Regions from separate parts of the Sulfitobacter sp. SH22 genome, predicted to be linked through region 1. Evidence: riboswitches for the same ligand, from Rfam matches in the RefSeq annotation. Region 1 holds a riboswitch; the other holds the start of a gene.
The links. Region 1 has a riboswitch for cobalamin ahead of nrdH (glutaredoxin-like protein NrdH). Riboswitches for the same ligand answer to the same signal wherever they lie in the genome.
Positions count from the first base shown of each region.

Region 2: it holds a riboswitch for cobalamin, as region 1 does, so the genes downstream of both, ACSQ13_RS09410 (TonB-dependent receptor plug domain-containing protein) here and nrdH (glutaredoxin-like protein NrdH) in region 1, are expected to answer to the same signal.

Region 1 covers NZ_CBFFKI010000002.1:185,719-189,467, reverse strand. The annotation lists gene ACSQ13_RS01250 (ferredoxin reductase family protein) at 1-655, opposite strand, end outside; gene ACSQ13_RS01245 (flavodoxin domain-containing protein) at 758-1,300, opposite strand; cobalamin riboswitch at 1,464-1,655, shown strand; gene nrdH (glutaredoxin-like protein NrdH) at 1,756-1,977, shown strand; gene nrdI (class Ib ribonucleoside-diphosphate reductase assembly flavoprotein NrdI) at 1,984-2,400, shown strand; gene nrdE (class 1b ribonucleoside-diphosphate reductase subunit alpha) at 2,382-3,749, shown strand, end outside.
Region 2 covers NZ_OZ282573.1:1,522,663-1,526,411, reverse strand. The annotation lists gene ACSQ13_RS09415 (aldehyde dehydrogenase family protein) at 1-768, shown strand, start outside; cobalamin riboswitch at 811-1,016, shown strand; gene ACSQ13_RS09410 (TonB-dependent receptor plug domain-containing protein) at 1,152-3,017, shown strand; gene ACSQ13_RS09405 (ABC transporter substrate-binding protein) at 3,133-3,749, shown strand, end outside.

The sequences.
Region 1 (3,749 bases):
GCGTAACCTGCACAACAGACGTAACACGCCACGCGCGGGCCTTTTCCCGAAGCGGCGCGATCAAGTAAACGTAGAAAAGCGACCCGGCAGCGGCGGCAGTCATTGCCAGCCAGAAGCCGGTCATCACAGTCTGCGATCCATAGCGGCCTGCATATACCGTGTGGTGCAGCAAAAGCACGGCGATCAACAGGGCACCAACACCATGCATCAAGCGCCACGTCTCGTATTTATAGTCTAATTTGCTGCGCCAGATCGCAAGAATGACAAAGCTGGGCAGGATCAGATATGCGGCGATACCTGTGGATAGGTCAGCAATATCGGTCGTGATGACCAGTTGGCGGGTCATATCCCAAGGGCGCTGTCCACCAGACGGTGTACCGCGATATAGAAAAGGGTGAAGCGCCGCAAAACCCAGTGCTATCCTTGCCATGATCTGATGAAACCGCATGGTCACATCCATGCCGATATCATTCGAAATATTCTTGAAGCGGCCGGAGAGCACAAACTCCATAAGGATCATGGAAAACGCAAGAATACCAAGGCCGGAGGCAAGTTCCTGATGGAATGCCCGCGGTGGCCCGCCGACCAGCCAGGACAAGATCAGGGGCAAGGTGACAGCCGCAATATAGCAGACAACCAAAAACAGCGGCTTCATATTCTTTTGTGATCCATTTCTTACGTCGCAGCAATTACTTCAGGGGTCGGCGCTGGCACCCAAGAGGTGTGCCTCAGCCTCTAAACCCCGTCTTTGATCTGGTTAATCAGTGGCGTCGATACCGGCCAGCCAATCATCGGTCGTCCTGAAAAGTGAATTCCAATCAGTATATTCCTTATCCGCGTCCAAGTCTGCCTCCGGGTTTTTTGAGGCCAGGATGCGACGCATGATGAACCGTCGGAAAATATCATACTCTGACGGCAGATATGCACCCGCGACTTGCTCAACACGGCTTGGCACCCAGCCCGTCGCTTCGACGAACTCATCTTTGATCTTATCCAGAGTCTTCCAATCTTCGGCTTCATGCCCCGCAGCGGCAAGTGATACTGACAAAAACAAGGTCGGTTTCGCTTGGAGGTCTTTGGACCGTTCCGCCACAAAATTGGTCAGTGCCCGCTGGTAGTGACCCACATGGACCGATGCCGCCAGAATTACGCCATCAAACCGCTGGAGGTCCATTCGGGTCGCATTCGCGAGTTCCACAAGTTCGACAGAACGCCCGCCATCCACGATGTGATCGGCCAATCTCTGGGCGATCTTTCGCGTTTGCCCCTCTGTGGAAGCATAGGCTATCAGAACTTTCATGCATGTCTCCAATCATAGACGGCAATTTCTAACCGGGGAATTGCGATGCCCTAGCCGCGTTTCTGGATTTGAACATTTTTCAAGGCCGCGGCATTGATCTTGGTCAAACCGGGAAGTTCGACAAAACCAAACGCAGTATATTGACACCCCATGGGAAAGCACCCCAAGATATAGGTGCTTTGGTTCCTGCGATGCGAGTCGCAGGCTAAGAGGGAAGCCGGTGAAATACCGGCGCTGCCCCCGCAACTGTAAGCGGCAAGTGTTGGCCTTTTACCCACTGGTGCATCTGCACCGGGAAGGATGGCAACACATTCGAGCCGCGAGCCAGGAGACCTGCCCAAGCACGATACGATAACCGCGAGCGGAGGGCTTGGGGACGTGTTTATGGTATGGCCCTATTCAGGCGGTACCCTGCGCGCCCCTGTTCCTTTGCAAAACAACCAAAGGATATGGGCATGACCATCACTGTTTATTCGAAACCTGCTTGCGTGCAATGCACAGCCACCACCCGCGCGCTGGACATGCGCGGTCTGGACTACCGCGTTATCGACCTGACACAAGATGCAGACGCGATGAATGACGTGACCGAAATGGGCTACCGTCAGGTTCCGGTTGTTGTGGCGGGTGATGCGCATTGGGCCGGGTTTCGCCCCGATATGATCGGCCAACTGGCATAAATGGGAATGGGCGGGCTGGTCTATTATTCGTCTGCGACGGGCAATACCGCGCGGCTGGTTGCCGCCTTGGGGCGTGATGCCATGCGCATTCCGATCCGCCCGTCCGAACTGATGCCATCCCCTGCCCGCCCCTTTGTGCTGATCTGCCCGACATTTGCAGATGGCGCAGGGCGCGGGGCGGTCCCCAAACAGGTGATCGGGTTTTTGAATGCCCCCGCCAATCGCGCCTTGCTGCGCGGTGTGATCGGTGCGGGGAACCGCAACTTTGGGGCGACATTCGCCCTGGCTGGCGATGTGATCGCCCAAAAATGCAACGTGCCCGTGCTCACCCGGTTCGAGCTGGCAGGAACAGACAATGATATCGCCCGCATCCGCGACGGGCTGGACAAATTTTGGAGAACGCAATGCTTGATGACGGTATAGACGCAGGGATGGATTATCATGCGCTGAATGCGATGCTGAACCTGTACGACTCTCAGGGTCATATCCGGTTTGACGCAGACCGCATGGCAGCGCGTCAATATTTCCTTCAACATGTGAACCAGAACACCGTTTTCTTTCATTCGCTGGACGAAAAACTCAGCTATCTGGTCGACGAAGGATATTACGAAGCGGCGGTGCTTGACGGATACCCGCGCGCCTTCCTTCACCAGATCTGGGAGGCCGCATTTGCGCAAAAATTCCGTTTCCCCACGTTTCTGGGCGCGTTCAAATATTACACCTCCTACACGCTGAAAACCCGAGACGGGAACCGGTTTCTGGAACGCTACGAGGACCGCGTGGTCATGACCGCGTTAACGCTGGCGCGTGGCGATCAGGTGCAGGCGATGGCGTTCATGCACGAAATCCTGTCGGGGCGTTTCCAACCCGCCACGCCCACATTCCTTAACGCCGGAAAGCAAAGCCGAGGGGAGCTGATATCCTGTTTCTTGCTGCGGCTTGAAGACAACATGGAAAGCATCGGGCGCGGTATCAATTCGGCCCTGCAACTTAGCAAGCGTGGCGGTGGCGTCGCTTTGATGCTGACCAACATTCGCGAACAAGGTGCCCCGATCAAAGGGATCGAAAACCAGTCCTCCGGTGTCATCCCCGTGATGAAGCTGCTGGAGGATTCTTTCTCATACGCCAACCAGCTGGGCGCGCGGCAAGGTGCGGGGGCGGTATATCTGAATGCGCATCACCCTGATATTTTGCGCTTTCTTGATACCAAGCGCGAGAACGCAGACGAAAAAATCCGCATCAAGACGCTGAGCCTTGGCGTGGTAATCCCGGATATTACCTTTGAGCTGGCCAAGAAAAACGAGGATATGTACCTGTTCTCGCCGCATGATGTTGAGCGTGTCTATGGCCTGCCGTTTTCAGACATTTCAGTGACCGAAAAATACGCCGAGATGGTCGACAACAAACGCATCCGCAAAAAGAAAATCAACGCACGTGAATTCTTTCAGACCCTCGCTGAAATCCAGTTCGAGAGCGGCTATCCCTACATCATGTTCGAAGACACGGTGAACAGCGCCAACCCGATCAACGGGCGCATCGCGATGTCAAACCTGTGCTCGGAAATCCTGCAAGTGAACGAGGCCAGCACGTTTCACGATGATCTGGGTTATGACCACCTTGGCACGGATATCTCTTGTAACTTGGGGTCGCTTAACATCGCCAAAACGATGGATGGACCCGACTTTGGCGCGACGGTCGAAACCTCCATTCGGGTGCTGACAGCTGTGTCTGAAATGTCGTCGATCAATTCGGTACCCTCCGTGCGGCGTGGC
Region 2 (3,749 bases), on a different contig from region 1:
TCGTTTACCGGCTCTGTCGGGGTCGGAAAGCTGATCCAGGAAACCACCGCCCGTAATGTCGTGCCTGTCACGCTTGAACTGGGGGGCAAGTCGCCGCAGCTGGTGTTTGACGATGCCGATATTGATGCAGCACTGCCGTTTCTGGTCAATGCGGGCATCCAGAATGCGGGCCAGACCTGTTCGGCGGCCTCCAGGATATTGGTGCAGCGCGGTGTCTATGACCGCGTGGTGGCACAGATGGGCGCGCGGTATGATGTCTTTCGGGTAGGCCCGGCCATGGCCGATCTGGATGTCGGGCCGCTGATTTCGTCGCGCCAAAAGGCCATCGTCGAAGGGTATCTGGCCAAGGGCGACGGTTTGGAGGTCGTCGGCCGTGGCCTGATCGTGGCGGATGCGCCTGAAAACGGGGCCTATGTCGCGCCGACATTATTCGCCGGTGTCGCCCCCGATCATGTGCTGGCCCAAGAGGAAATATTCGGCCCCGTGCAGGTCATCATCCCCTTTGATACCGAGGAAGAGGCCGTGCAAATCGCCAATGGCACCGACTTTGGATTGGTCGCCGCCGTGTGGTCGCAAAACGGGGCGCGGCAGATGCGGCTGGCCAAACAGCTGCGCGCGGGTCAGGTGTTCCTGAATAACTACGGCGCGGGGGGCGGGGTTGAACTGCCTTTCGGGGGGGTGGGACTGTCCGGACATGGCCGCGAAAAGGGCTTTGAGGCGCTTTACGGGTTCTCGACCCTCAAGACGGTTGCGGCGTTCCACGGCTAGCGAAAAGTTAAGAATCGTCTTCACAAACGGTGCGACCGGTTGTAGCAACGGACTCACTTTGGTCCGGACGGTTCTGTCGTTCGGTTAAAAGGGAACGTGGTGCGGCACCTGCCCATTCCACGACTGCCCCCGCAACTGTAAGCGGCGAGCGATACCGGCAAAGGCCACTGTCATGTCTGTCATGATGGGAAGGTCCGGTTCAGCTTTGACCCGCAAGTCAGGAGACCTGCCAAGGTGATCACCCTGCTAAGGGCGCGAGGGGCGCTTTGGCTGCGGATTCTCCGCTGTGGTGGCTTCACCGTCTGCGGGGGGCAATCCAGTCCCTTTACTGACATTCACGACGTCAAACGACCGATTGCCGGTCGTTACCAAAGGGACTTAAGATGTTTAGAACATCCCTACTTTCATCCGCCGCGCTTATCGCGCTTTGCACCTCGGCCGCTGTTGCACAGGAAACACTGGCACTGGACGAGATCATCGTGTCGGGCGGCCTGTCGCCCATCGCCGCCAACGCCTATGGCCGCGCCGCAACTGTCATCACCGCACAAGACATCGAAGACCGCGGCATCACCAATGTCGCAGACGCCCTGCGCAGCCTGCCCGGTGTTCAGGTCAGCGGTGTTAGCAGCAACTTTACCCAAGTGCGCATCCGTGGCGGCGAAGCAAACCACACATTGGTGCTGATCGACGGTGTCGAAGCTGCCGGTGGCGACGGCGAATATGTGTTCAGCGGGCTTGAGACCGCCAACATCGAACGCATCGAAGTCCTGCGCGGCCCCCAGTCTGTGTATTACGGGTCGAACGCGTCTTCGGGTGTGATCAACATCATCACCCGCAAGGGCGATCTGGGCGAAACCTATTCCACCAGCCTCGAAGTCGGCTCTGCGACAATCGCCACCGCGTTTATCGCGCGCCGCAACGAACGGGGCGGTGTGTCGCTGTCCTTGGCGCATACCAATGACGCCGGCTATGACCAGTCTGGTGATGGCGGCGAAAAAGACGGGCTAGAGCGTAACACAGCGATCCTGAGCGGCGATTATCTGGTGACGGATGATCTGAAACTGGGCTTCGTTCTGCGCACATCCGATGAAAACTACGATTTTGATTCCACCTCTTTCGTGGCGACCGATCCGGCCAGCTATGTTGTTGACGATCCGTCGCAATATGCCGACCGCAAGGAACTGACAGCGCAGGTTTATGCCGAATACATGATGATGGGCGGGCGTTTGACGCACCGTCTGGCTTATGAAACCACCCGCAACCGCCAAAGCTCTAACGGGGCACCTTTGGGGCAGACCGAGAGTGAAGCGCTGAAATACCGCCTGAGCTATGGGTTGGACGGGCGCAGTGTTGCTGAAACCGATCACCTGCTGAACCTGCTTGTCGAGCGTCAAAGCGATACCAGCGACAGTAACCCGGCCTATAACCGCGCGGCCCAATCCATTGCCTTGGAATATCGCGGTGCGTTCAGCAACGGTGTTGATCTGCAAGCCGGTGCACGTTTCGACGACAACGATGTTTTCGAGAACGCCACGACGTGGAATGTTGGTCTGGGCTATACCTTGGCTGGATCGGGCATCCGTTTGCACGCATCGGCTGGTACGGGCGTTGTGAACCCCTCGTATTTCGAGCTTTTTGCCAATGCATTTGGCTATACCGGCAACCCAAACCTGCGTCCGGAAGAAAACAAGAGCTTTGATATCGGGGCCGAATTCCCGGTGTTTGAGGGGCGCGGCACGATTGATGTGACGTATTTCAACGAAAAGCTGACAGACGAGATTTCTGCCCTCTCGCTTGGTGGTGGTGCATTCACCTACGAGAACCAGGCCGGTGAAAGCACCCGCGAAGGTGTTGAGATTTCGGGTAACATGCAGGCGACCGACACCGTTTCGCTGCGCATGTCCTATACCTATTTGGATGCGAAGAACCCCAATGGCAGCGTGGAAATCCGCCGTCCGCGTCACGAATTCACCCTTGGTGCCACAGTTGAAACCTTTGGCGGCCGTGGGTCGGTTTCCGCAGACCTGCGCCACGTGTCGGCAAATTATGACACGCAGTTCTTTGGGACCTATCCGACGATCAAACTGCCGTCCTATACCACGGTTGATGTGGCCGCCGATTACGACCTGAATGACCGCGTGACGCTGACAGGGCGGATTACCAACCTGTTTGACGATGATGCAGTTGACGTCTGGGGCTATGCCAGCCGGGGCCGCGCGGCCTATATCGGTGTCCGTGCGAACTTCTAAACCCATCCACGCCATGTGGCTTGCGGGTGCGCTGTTTTGCGCGCCCGCTGTTTGCTTTGCCCAAGCCGCGCCGCAAAGGGTCGTGTCCTCAGACGCGCCGCAAAGGGTCGTGTCGATGAACCTGTGCACCGACCAGCTGGCAATGCTGATCGCAGGCGAGGGGCAGCTCTTGTCTGTCTCACAACTTGCCAGTGATCCGCGCAGCTCTGCTATGGTGGTGCAGGCGGACCAGTACATCACCAACCACGGACGCGCCGAAGAAATCTATCTGATGCAGCCCGATCTGGTGCTGACCAGCCCCTATAGTGCGCGCGCCACCGTGCGGATGTTGGAACGGCTTGGCATCAGGGTCGAGACCTTTGAGATCAGCAACAGTCTGTCCACCATCCCCGACCAACTGACCCATATGGGCGAGATCTTGGGCCAGCAAGACAAGGCGGCGGCACTGGTGGCCGAGTATCAAACCGCACTTGCCGCGTTTCAGGCCAACCCCTCCAACCGGCCCACAGCGGCGGTGTATCAGGCCAATGGCTATACCACAGGGGATAGATCCATGGCGGGGGAGATCCTGACCTTGGCGGGGTTTGAAAATGCGGCCGTTGCGGCGGGCTATGCGGGTGGCGGGATCATCCCGCTTGAGGTTCTGGCCATGGCGCAACCCGATGCCGTGATCCAAAGCCTGCCCTATGAGGGCGGATCACGCGCCGAAGAAATTATGGACCATCCCGCCGT